DNA from 3 places in the Nesterenkonia sp. CL21 genome. Region 2 is predicted to be linked to each of the others. Evidence: riboswitches for the same ligand, from Rfam matches in the RefSeq annotation. Region 2 holds a riboswitch; each other region holds the start of a gene.
The links. A riboswitch is a leader RNA that binds a small molecule or an ion and turns the genes downstream of it on or off. The one in region 2 is predicted to bind thiamine pyrophosphate.
Positions count from the first base shown of each region.

Region 1: another riboswitch for thiamine pyrophosphate. It lies ahead of thiO (glycine oxidase ThiO); the one in region 2 lies ahead of Q7C18_RS09580 (3-oxoacyl-ACP reductase).
Region 3: another riboswitch for thiamine pyrophosphate. It lies ahead of thiC (phosphomethylpyrimidine synthase ThiC); the one in region 2 lies ahead of Q7C18_RS09580 (3-oxoacyl-ACP reductase).

Region 1 is NZ_JAUTWR010000007.1:175,751-179,581, reverse strand. It holds gene Q7C18_RS11815 (sugar ABC transporter permease) at 1-451, shown strand, start outside; gene Q7C18_RS11810 (carbohydrate ABC transporter permease) at 448-1,320, shown strand; TPP riboswitch at 1,336-1,442, shown strand; gene thiO (glycine oxidase ThiO) at 1,432-2,676, shown strand; gene thiS (sulfur carrier protein ThiS) at 2,682-2,921, shown strand; gene Q7C18_RS11795 (thiazole synthase) at 2,926-3,735, shown strand; gene moeB (molybdopterin-synthase adenylyltransferase MoeB) at 3,728-3,831, shown strand, end outside.
Region 2 is NZ_JAUTWR010000005.1:99,478-103,308, reverse strand. It holds gene Q7C18_RS09585 (LLM class flavin-dependent oxidoreductase) at 1-1,034, opposite strand, end outside; gene Q7C18_RS09580 (3-oxoacyl-ACP reductase) at 1,037-1,885, opposite strand; TPP riboswitch at 1,978-2,073, opposite strand; gene Q7C18_RS09575 (hypothetical protein) at 2,166-2,690, shown strand; gene Q7C18_RS09570 (carbon-nitrogen hydrolase family protein) at 2,827-3,648, opposite strand; gene Q7C18_RS09565 (DinB family protein) at 3,687-3,831, opposite strand, start outside.
Region 3 is NZ_JAUTWR010000006.1:70,926-74,756, forward strand. It holds gene Q7C18_RS10455 (thiamine pyrophosphate-binding protein) at 1-524, opposite strand, end outside; gene Q7C18_RS10460 (hypothetical protein) at 733-1,263, opposite strand; RNA gene ffs (signal recognition particle sRNA small type) at 1,341-1,437, opposite strand; tRNA gene Q7C18_RS10470 (tRNA-Ser) at 1,604-1,688, shown strand; TPP riboswitch at 1,819-1,925, shown strand; gene thiC (phosphomethylpyrimidine synthase ThiC) at 1,922-3,733, shown strand; gene Q7C18_RS10480 (O-methyltransferase) at 3,767-3,831, opposite strand, start outside.

The DNA of each region.
Region 1 (3,831 bases), on a different contig from region 2:
GGTCGGCCTGCCCCCGCAGGACCTGCTGTTCAGCCTGCCGATCCTGGCCGTGGCCTTCGCGAACATCTGGCGTGGCACGGCATTCTCGATGCTGGTCTACTCCGCGGCTCTGGGCAGCATCTCCGCCGAGATCCAGGAGTCTGCCTCCGTGGACGGAGCGGGACCGCTGCGTCGCCTCTGGTCCGTCACGCTGCCGCTGCTGCGGCCCGCTGTCGCGACCAACCTCATGCTCATCACGTTGCAGACGCTGTCGGTGTTCGGCCTGATCTTCATCATGACCGGTGGAGGACCAGCCCAACAGAGCCAGACCCTGCCGCTGTACATGTACGAGCAGGCCTTCTCCTACGGCCAGCTCGGCTACGGGACCGCGGTGGCCCTCCTGCTCCTGATGATCGGGGCGATCGCTTCGATCCTGTATCTGCGGCTGCTTCCCGAGGAGGACAAACGATGACCACCACCGCGCGGCATGACGTGCCGGTCTCCCGGGCTGGGCGAGGTCGGCGAGCACGGACCGCCGAGGCCGTGTCCACGGTGGTCATGATCTTCCTGGGCGCCGTCTTCCTCATCCCGCTGCTCTGGGTGGTGCTGGCGGCCTTCAACACCGATGCCTCGCTGGCGGTGGCCTGGCCGGAGACCTGGAGCCTGGGCAACTTCTCGGCCATCTGGAACGCCGAGACCACCTTCCGACCGATCGCGAACTCGCTCATCCTCTGCGGCGGGGCGACGCTCGTGACGATGACGGCGGCGGTGCTGTGCGCCTACCCGATCTCTCGGTACCGGTTCCGGGGAAAGCGGCCCCTGCTGCTGACGATCATCTTCTCCACCGGGCTACCCATCACCGCGATCATGATTCCCGTCTACTCGCTCTTCGTGCAGATCAACCTCATCGACTCGATGGCCGGGGCGATCCTGTTCCTGGGCGCCTCGTCGCTGCCCTATGCCATCTTTCTGACCAAGGGCTTCATGGACTCAGTGCCGCTCGAGATCGAAGAAAGCGCGTGGACGGAAGGGGCCGGCGTCTATCGGACCCTGTGGGCTGTGGTGATGCCCCTGATGCGTTCAGGGCTCGGAGTGGCCACGCTGTTCACCTTCGTGATGATGTGGGGAAACTTCTTCGTCCCGTTCATGCTGCTGCTCAGTCCGGACAACCTGCCGGCAGCGGTCACCCTCTACACCTTCTCCTCCCAGTACGGCCAGGTCGCCTATGGGCAGCTGGCCGCGTTCTCGCTGTTCTACTCCCTGCCGGTCATCGTGCTGTATCTGTTCGTGGGGAGGAGCCTCGGCACCGGATTCATCGCTGCGGGCGGCGTGAAGGGCTGACCCCCTAGAATGGAACCGGAATTCCGTGGGAGCCCGGGCAGGCCGGGCTGAGAGGGCGAAGCCGCCGACCACTCGGACTCGATGCGGGTCATGCCGCCGTGAGGAGGAGATGTGGGCGTCACCGTCGTGGGAGCAGGAGTCGTCGGTCTGCTCTCGGCGTGGGAGCTGCGCCGGCAGGGGCACCGGGTCACGGTGATCGCGCCGGACATCGCCCAGGGCGCCAGCTACGCGGCCGCCGGCATGCTCGCCCCCATCAGCGAGGTGCAGTACGGCCAGGACCGGCTCTACCCCCTCATGACCGCCTCTCGGGCGGAGTATCCAGCTTTCCTGGCCACGCTGGCCGCCGCCGTCGACGCCCCCACCGGGTGGCGGGAGAACGGCACGATCCTGCTGGCCGCCGATCGGTCCGACCGCGACGCTGTCGCCCGGCTGGTGGCCGTCCAGCAGGCCCACGGCATGGAGGTGGAGCCGCTGACCTCCTCGGCGCTGCGGCGTCGCGAGCCGGGCCTCGCGCCCGGGATCTCCAAGGGGTGGGACGTCCCCAGCGACCACCAGGTGGACCCCCGGCTGCTCGCGGACTGTGCGGTGCAGGCCCTGCAGGCGCCGCTGGACGGCGCGCGGTTCCCCGACGCCGGCCCGCCCGCCGATCTCATCCAAGCCCGCGTCACCGCCGTCCACGCCGACGGGCCGGGGCGCACCGGGGTCCGGCTCACCCTCGACGACGGCACCGAGCGCTCCGAGTGCTCCGAACTCACCGACGACAAGATCCTCCTGGTGCCGGGACTCGGCTACGCGGACATCGCCGGACTGCCCGAGCAGACGCCCCTGGATCTGCGGCCCGTCCACGGGGACGTGCTGCGCCTGAAGGTCCGCCCCGGGCAGCTATTGCCCGGGGAGCAGCACATCGTGAGCGCCACGGTCCGGGCCACGGTGGCCGGCCGCAGCGTCTACCTGGTGCCGCGGGCCGACGGCGGGCTCGTCGTCGGGGCCTCCTCCCGGGAAGACAGCCTGCCCGGCACCCACGCCGGCTCCGTGCAGGAGCTGCTCGACGACGCCGTCGCGGTGCTGCCGGGCGTCAAGGAGACGGAGCTGGTGGAGATCACCACCCGGGCCCGGCCGGGCACCCCGGATGACATCCCGTACCTGGGCCGCTGCGAGCAGGCGCCCGACGTCGTCGTCTCCACCGGCTATTCTCGACACGGCATCCTGCTGGCGCCGCTGGCCGCCCGGCTCGCGGCGGCCCTGCTGAGCGACGACGGCGAAGCGGCCCTGAGCGAGGAGGACCGCCGGATGCTGGCCCATATGAGCCCCACCCGCTCGCTGACCGCACCACAGATGACCCCCACAGGATTGTGAGAGACATGCTCACCGTGACCATCAACGAGGAAGACGTGAAGTTCGACGACGGCGCCACCGTCGTCGACGCCGTCGCCCACACCACCGGGCGTCAGCTGAACCCGGACGGCACCCCCGCCGACGGCGGCCGGCTGGGCGTGGCGGTGGCCATCAACGCCGCCGTGGTCCCGCGCAGCGCCTGGGCGTCCACCACGCTGAGCCACGGCGAGGAGCTCGAGATCGTCACCGCAGTGCAGGGCGGGTGAACGCATGACCGCACAGACCGCACAGACTGCGCCGACCACCCCGCCGCCCCTGCAGGTGGGCGACTACACCCTGGCCAACCGGCTCATCATGGGCACCGGCGGCATCACCGACCTGGAGGCCCTGGAGCGCGCGCTCATCGCCTCCGGCACCACGCTGACCACGGTGGCGATGCGCCGCTACAGCCCAGAGACCAAGACCAGCGTGTTCGCCATGCTGGAGCGCCTCGGCATCGACGTGCTGCCCAACACGGCCGGCTGCTACACCGTGAAGGACGCCGTGCTCACCGCCGAGCTGGCCCGTGAGGCCCTGGAGACGAACCTCATCAAGATCGAGGTCATCGCCGACGAGCACACTCTCCTGCCCGATGTCATCGAGACCTTGGAGGCCACCGAGCAGCTCGCCGACCGGGGCTTCATTCCCATGGTCTACACCACCGACGACCCGGCGGCCGCGGTGCGCCTGGAGCAGGCCGGGGCCGCCGCCGTCATGCCGCTGGGAGCCCCCATCGGCACCGGCCTGGGGATCCTGAACCCGCACAACATCGAGCTCATTGCCTCCCGGGCGAACGTGCCGGTGGTGCTCGACGCCGGCGTCGGGGCCGCCTCCGAGGCCGCACTGGCCCTGGAGCTCGGCTGCGACGCCGTGCTGGTCGCCTCCGCGGTCACCCGCGCGCAGAAGCCCTATGACATGGCCCGCGCGATGCGGCTGGCCGTGGAGTCCGGGTGGCTCTCCGCCGGGGCGGGGCGCATCCCGCGCCGTCGTCACGCCCTGGCCTCCTCCGCGATGGAAGGAAGGATCGGCACCGTTGACTGAGACACGCCGGACCCAGATCAGCGACCTCTCCCGCACCCAGCTGGAACGCTTCCAGCGGCACCTCTCGCTGACCGGCTTCGGTCCGGAGGCGCAGCT
Region 2 (3,831 bases):
GTGGCGATGATCCGCAGGATCGTCGCGTAGCGGCCCTGCGGCCCGGTGAACTCCTCCAACGGGGGCAGCTCCGGCACGGGCGCGTGGAGCTCCCAGTCCGAGGTGTCCTGGCCGACGAACACGCTGAGCTGGCGCAGTGAGGCCTCGGTGGGCAGCAGTGCATCCAATGCGGCCTGCTGGGCGCGGGCCTCCGCCATGGTGGAGCCCACATAGGTGACCAGTCCGGGCATGATCGCCGTGCCCTGGGGGTCGCGGCCTGCGGCGGCGAGCCGGCGTCGGATGTCAGTGCTGTACTCACGCGCGGCCTCGGCGTCATAGGCGACCGCGTAGATCGCCTCCGCATGGCGGGAGGCCAGGTCTCGACCCTGGTCCGAAGCCCCGGCCTGGAAGAGCACCGGCCGGCCCTGCGGCGGCCGCGGGACGTTGAGCGGCCCGGCCACCTGAAAGTGCTCTCCCTGATGATCGATGGGAGTGATCAGGCCGCCGTCGGCGTATCGCCCGTCTCGATCGTGGAGCAGGGACTCCTGCGGCCAGGAGTCCCAGAGCCGAGTGACGGCGTCGATGAACTCCTCAGCCCGTCCGTAGCGTTCGGCATGAGCGGGCATGGACGGATAGGAGTGGTTCTGCGCCTCGGCGTCGAACATGGAGGTCACCACGTTCCAGCCGATGCGCCCGCCGCTGATGTGGTCCAGGCTGGCCAGCAGCCGGGCGGCGTGGAACGGGGTCCAGAAGGTCGAAGACACGGTGCTGACCAGCCCGATCCGCTCGGTGTGCTGACTCATCGCCGACAGCAGCGTCAGCGGCTCCAGGAACCAGGTGGGCCCGTCCTCGACGGCGCCGATGCCCAGCGAGTGGCCGTCGGCGAAGAACACGGCGTCGAGCTTTCCGCGCTCGGCGAGGCGTGCCAGCTCGATGTAGTGCTCGACGTCGCCGAGCCGCTCCACCGCAGAGTCCGGTGCGCGCCAGGCGGCCTTGTGGTGCCCGACGCCGAAGAGGAACAGGTTCAGCTTGACCTCCGGTGCGACCGCTCCCATGCTCAGCCCTTCACCAGCCCGCCGTCGACGATCAGATTCTGCCCCGTCACCCCGCGCGACCACGGGGAGGCGAAGAACAGGGCGGCGTCAGCCAGCTGCTCCGGGATGGTGACCTTGCGCAGCGGGGTGCCCGCGGCGATGGCGTCGAAGACCTCCTCCGGGGTGGCGGCGGAGGCGTCGGTGGTGCGCAGCAGCCCACCGGAGACCATGTTGACGGTGATGCCGTCGGGGCCGAGGTCGTCGGCGAAGGTGCGGGTCAGCGAGAGCAGCGCAGCCTTGGCCGCGGTGTAGTCGTGGTACGGCACCACCGGGTGCTGGAAGAGGTTGGTGCCGATGGTGATGACCCTGCCCTGGCCGACCTCGCGCATCCCGGGCAGGGCCGCCTGGATGAGGTTCAGCGGGCCGGTCACCGAACCGGCGAACTGCGCCTCGAACTCCTCGGCGGTGATCTCGTGGGCCTTGGAGCGGGCATCGCCGGTGAAGGCGAAGTCCACCAGAGCGTTGTTCACCACCGTGGTCACCGGTCGTCCGAAGTGCTCGCGCGCGGTGCTGATCAAGCTGCGGACCTGCTCCGCGTCGCGGACGTCGGCCTGCACCGCGAGCGCCTGCTCGGGGTGGGCGGCGGCGATCTCGTCGGCGGCGGACTGCGAGGAGTGGTAGTTGACCACCACGCGGGCGCCTTCGCGCAGGAACGCGGCGGTCAGGGCCGCGCCCAGGCCGCGGGCGCCGCCGGTGACGACGACGACCTGCTCGCTCAGGGGCAGGGCGCCGTCGTGGGGGCCGGCGGCGGATTCGGTGGTGGACGCGGTGCTGGTGGGTGCGGCGTCGTTGAGTGCCGTGTCGGTGCTCATGGTTGCCTCTCGTCTCGAGGCGAAGGCGGCCCGCGGGCGATGCGCACTGGACACCGATGGAGGTCACCGGGTCTGGCGCCGTGCGGATCAGCGCCGCACATGCCGGACAATCCCTTCGCCAGTGCTAACTGGATCAGGTTCGACGGGTGTCATCTCAGCCGCAGTGCGCGGCACCCCGTGTCACAGCCTTCATCTCATCACATGGCGGGCGTCACAGCCAGTCGGTGTGCGGCTGACCCGCCTGAGGTACGGTGAGAGAGATCTGACCTGGAGTTTTGCCATGCCCACGCCACACACCGCTCTCCAGCTCGCCTGGCGGAGCGCCGCCTACCCCGCCGCCCTCGTCAGTGCGATCGGAGCTTTGTGGGTGCTCGCGAGCGTCCTGACGGACCTCGACGCCACCGGGGCGGGCTTCGCGGGAGCGATCGGCTGGGTGCCGGTGCTCATCACCGCGCCGACGGTCGTCGCGGCGGTCGCGGGCATGGTCCTGACGCTGCTGCTGTTCCCGGCGCTGCGCCGGGCCGCCCCTGGCCGCGCCGCGGGGACGGCCGGTGTCGCCTCCGCGGCGGCGGCCGGGCTGGCCCGCGCCGTCGTCGTCTCCTTGAAGGTCACGATCGCGCTCGCCGGGCTGGCCGCCGTCGTCGGGCTCCTGGCTGGGCCCGCACTGGAGATGACGCGACTTCAGGGCGCCTGGATGGTGCCCTGGCTGGTGACCAGCCTGTCCTTCCCGTTGGTGACGTTCGTGGCCTGGGCACGCCTTCTGCTCCAGAGCAGGGGCAGGACTTCGGCTCCTCCACGGCCCTGACCCCTCGCACTGTCCCCCCCCTTTCAGGGACGCATCGCCTTCGTGAAGCGGGGCGCGCCAGCTGACGCCCTCACCCCTGGAGGGGGGACAGGGATGCCGCGAGCCGGCTCAGGGCAGGAGCACAGGGCAGGAACCCTCAGCCCTGCGGGATCTCCCGGGCGTTGGCCAGCACCGGCAGCTTCTCCCGGGCGGCGGCCACGACGTCGGCGTCGAGGTCGGCGACCAGCAGCTCCGGGGCCTCGCCGGCCTCGGCGAGCACCTCCCCGGTGGGCGAGACGATCATGGAGCGCCCCACCCCGGTGGGCGCCCCCTCCACCGCCTCGACCCCGGCCGCTGCGGGCAGGCCCTGACCGCACGCGATCACGTACTGGGTGGAGTCCAGCGCCCGGGCGCGGGCCAGCAGCCGCCACTGGTCCACCTTCCCGGGTCCGGCACCCCAGGACGCCGGCAGGATGGTGGCCAGCGCTCCGGCCCGGGCGTGGGCGGTGAACAGGCTCGGGAATCGGATGTCGTAACAGGTCGCCAGGCCGAGGAGCTCACCGTCGAGAGTGAACCGCGCCGGCTCCTCACCGGGGGCCACGGTCTTGGACTCCTGGAAGCCGAAGGCGTCATAGAGATGGATCTTGTCGTAGGTGGCCAGCACGCCCTCGCCGTCCACCGCCAGCAGCGTATTGGTCACCCGCGCGCGGCCCTGCTCCCCCGGCTCTGCCGGGGTGAACATGCCGGCGACGATCGCTGTCCCGTGATGCCGTGCGATGTCACGCAGCCGAGCGCCCCAGGGGCCGTCCACGGGCTCGGCGACGGAGGTCAGCGTGTGCCCGAAGGCCCGCTGGACGGCTTCGGGGAAGACCACCAGCTCGGCGCCGGCCTCCGAGGCCCGGCCCGCCCACTCGTCGACGAGCTCCAGGTTCTGCCGCGGGTCCTCACCGGTGACGATCTGTGCTGCTGCGATACGCATGACACCAGCCTACGCGTCGATCCGGAGCCGACTCCGCCTCAGAGGAACTCATCGGCGAGACGCTGCAGGTCCTCCACATGCGTGTGCCAGTCGGAGAGCTCCGCCTCCGGCATGTTGTCGTTCCCAGGCCGCATGCCCACCGCCCCGTCGAGGAGCTCACGCAGGATGTCTGCATGGCCGGCG
Region 3 (3,831 bases), on a different contig from region 2:
TAGCCGGGGCGGCGGCGGAAGACGACGTCGCGCAGCACCCGGTCGATCTCCCAGGTGGCGGTGGCGGCGTCGAGGTCCGCGTGCGCGCAGGTCACCTCCTCGGCCATGCGGAGGAAGTGCTTGAAGTCGCCGTCACCCAGCGAGTGGTGGATCTTCCGGCCCGAGGCCTGGGTCTCCTTGGGCGGGGCGCCGACGATCTGGACCACCGGCACGGACTCCGCGTAGGACCCGGCCAGGGCGTTGATGGCGGAGAGCTCGCCGACCCCGTAGGTGGTCAGGAAGGCGCCGATGCCGCGGATGCGGGCGTAGCCGTCGGCGGTGTAGCCGGCGTTGAGCTCATTGGCGGAGCCCACCCAGCGGATGGTCTCGTGGGCGACCACGTGGTCGAGGAACCTGAGGTTGAAGTCGCCGGGGACGCCGAAGAGCTCGGTGAGGCCCAGTTCGGCGAGACGGTCGAGCAGGTAGTCCCCGATCGTGTAGCCGGGCGGTGTGGGGACGTTCGGGGTGGACCGGGTGTCGGGCATGGGGTTCGCCTTCCGTGAGGGGCGGCGCGCCTTGTGGGCGGCCGCAGATCGGTGGTGGTGAGGGCGCCCCGGATCACGGGGCGCATTCCTTCCCTGTACGGAAACGTTAGGCGACAGACCCGTGTCTCAGGGAATCGGCCCGCTCAGCACCAGGGCGAGGGGCCCGACGTGAGGCGGTGTGCCCCTCCGCAGGGGACCGCCGGTCGCCTCAGGCGGCGCCTGCCTGACGCCGTTCCCGCTCCGCCAGACCCCAGGCGGCCACGCCGCCGGCTGCGGCCATGACCAGGCGAGGAGCGGGGACGTGAGCCTTTCGCAGAGCCGACTCGAGGGCCGTGTCGGACCACAGGCTGATCCGCATGACACCGTAGGTGGCGGCCCCACAGAGGAGGCCGAGGCCCAGACGAGCCGGCAGGGGCGCGGCGCCTTCGCCCGAACCCTCGTCACCCCCGTCTTCAATGGGGTCACCAGCGGGTTCATCAGCGGAGTCACCGGTCTCCTGATCCAGGTCCACACCGGCGGCGCGGGCGGCCTGCTGGACCCGCTCGGGGGCGAATCCGGCGGCGGCGACGAGCAGGGTCGGGGCCCAGACGAGCGTGCCACGCAGCCAGCGTGGATAGCGACGGACGGGCACGAGTCCGCTCACTCCGGTGAGCACTCCTTGGCCCGCCGGACTGCGGCAGATCTCCAGCAGCGGGGATGAGGTCCTGGACGAGGTCCTGGTCGGCGCGTGGGTCGTCATGGCTTCGACGCTACGCGGCCGGCATCGGCGCCGTCATCATCCTCAGGACGGACCCTGAAGGCAGCAGCCGTGAAGACAGAAGTGGCCCCACGTGCACCTGCCAGAGCCCACCTACCCTTGCTACCTTCCGGTCCTGGGGGAGTTCAGCAGGATGACACCACACGTGGGGCCGGGGACCATCGTAGCCCGGAGATCGCCGCCGGCGCCAACCGGGCGCGGCCCTCTGCCGGGCCCTCAGGACATGGATCCGGACTCGATGTGCATTCTGCCCGGATTGTCCGCTAGCATGGAGCCTGCCCTCGCGACGCCAGGTGTTCGCACCTGCGGATCGAGCGGTGAAGGAGGATTCGCCTAGCGGCCTATGGCGCACGCTTGGAACGCGTGTTGGGTTCACACCCTCAGGGGTTCAAATCCCCTATCCTCCGCCCTGATGAGAAGGCCCCCGGTCACAGACCGGGGGCCTTCCTTCGTCTTCCGAGCGACCCCTTCGGGGCACATCGCCCCAGGCCACCTCGTCACACGCCGACGCCGGCGTCGTGAGGTGCGTTACGCTCATCGAGTCCACACGGGTGCCCCTGCAGGGGCTGAGATCAGGCGATGCACGCCTGGACCGTCGAACCTGACCGGGTCATGCCGGCGTAGGAAGTGAGGGCTCATCATGAGCGATTTCTCTGTGCGCACCGCCCCTTCGGCGAACACCACCGCCTCCCCCACGGAGGAGGCTCACCCCGCCCACGAGCGGGCCAGCATCACCGACGGCTCCGGCCTTGAGGTCCCCGTCACCCGGATCCACCTGCACGACTCGCCGGACGGCTCCGCCAATGAGCCGTTCGAGGCCTACCGGACGGCGGGCCCCGGCGGCGACCCGCTGGACGGGCTGCCGCCGTTCCGCGAACCGTGGATCCTCTCCCGGCAGGACTCCGCGGAGTACACCGGCCGGGGGCGTCACCTCGACGACGACGGCCGCTCGGCGGTGCGTCGCGGGGCGGCCAGCGACGAGTGGCGCGGCAGACGTCCCGTGCCGCGCCGCGCCCTTCCGGGGAGGAAGGTCACCCAGATGCACTACGCGCGGCGGGGCGTCATCACCGAGGAGATGCGCTACGCGGCCCTGCGGGAAGGCTGTGACGCGGAGAAGGTGCGCGCCGAGGTGGCGGCCGGGCGGGCCATCATTCCGAACAACATCAACCACCCGGAGTCCGAGCCGATGGTCATCGGACGGGAGTTTCTGGTGAAGATCAACGCCAACATCGGCAATTCGGCGGTCACCAGCTCCATCGCCGAGGAGGTGGACAAGCTGCGGTGGTCCACCCGGTGGGGTGCGGACACCGTCATGGACCTCTCCACCGGAGATGACATCCACACCACCCGAGAATGGATCCTGCGCAACGCCCCGGTGCCCATCGGCACGGTCCCGATCTACCAGGCCTTGGAGAAGGTCGACGGCGACGCCTCGGCCCTCACGTGGGAGGTCTTCCGGGACACCGTGATCGAGCAGTGCGAACAGGGGGTGGACTACATGACCGTCCACGCCGGAGTGCTGCTGCGCCATGTGCCGCTGACCGCCGAGCGCGTCACCGGCATCGTCTCCCGCGGCGGGTCCATCATGGCCGGCTGGTGCCTGGCCCACCACCAGGAGAACTTCCTCTACACGCACTACGACGAGCTGTGCGAGATCTTCGCCGCCTACGACGTCGCGTTCTCCCTGGGCGACGGGCTGCGTCCCGGCTCCATCGCGGACGCCAACGACGAGGCCCAGTTCGCGGAGCTCGACACGCTGGCGGAGCTGACCCGCCGGGCCTGGGAGCACGACGTGCAGGTCATGGTGGAGGGCCCGGGCCACATCCCCCTGCACCTGGTGCGAGAGAACGTGGAGCGTCAGCAGGAGCTCTGCCACGGAGCACCGTTCTATACGCTGGGGCCGCTGGTCACCGACATCGCCCCGGGCTATGACCACATCACCAGCGCGATCGGGGCCACCGAGATCGCCCGCTACGGCACCGCCATGCTGTGCTACGTCACCCCGAAGGAGCATCTGGGGCTGCCGAACCGCGAGGACGTCCGGGCCGGGGTGATCACCTACAAGATCGCCGCCCACGCCGCGGACCTGGCCAAAGGACATCCGGCCGCCCGGGCGCGGGACGACGCGCTGTCCAAGGCCCGCTTCGAGTTCCGGTGGAAGGACCAGTTCGCCCTGGCATTGGACCCGGAGACCGCCCAGGCGTTCCACGACGAGACCCTGCCGGCCGAGCCTGCGAAGACCGCCCACTTCTGCTCCATGTGCGGACCGAAGTTCTGCTCCATGCGGATCTCCCAGGACATCCGCGACGAGTTCGGCTCAGCGGAGGACCAGCGCAGGATCGTGGAGCAGGGCATGGCCGCCAAGAGCCGGGAGTTCGCCGCCGCCGGGGGCAGCGTCTACCTGCAGCCGGAGATCCCGGTGGGGCCGCCCGGAGCAGCCGCGGAGTCCTGAGCCGCGCCCCGCTCGACGAGGGCGGGAACCGCCTCAGCCGTCCGTGACCACGGCCAGGCTGAACCCGTCCCAGCTCTTGGCCCCGACCGTCTGCACGG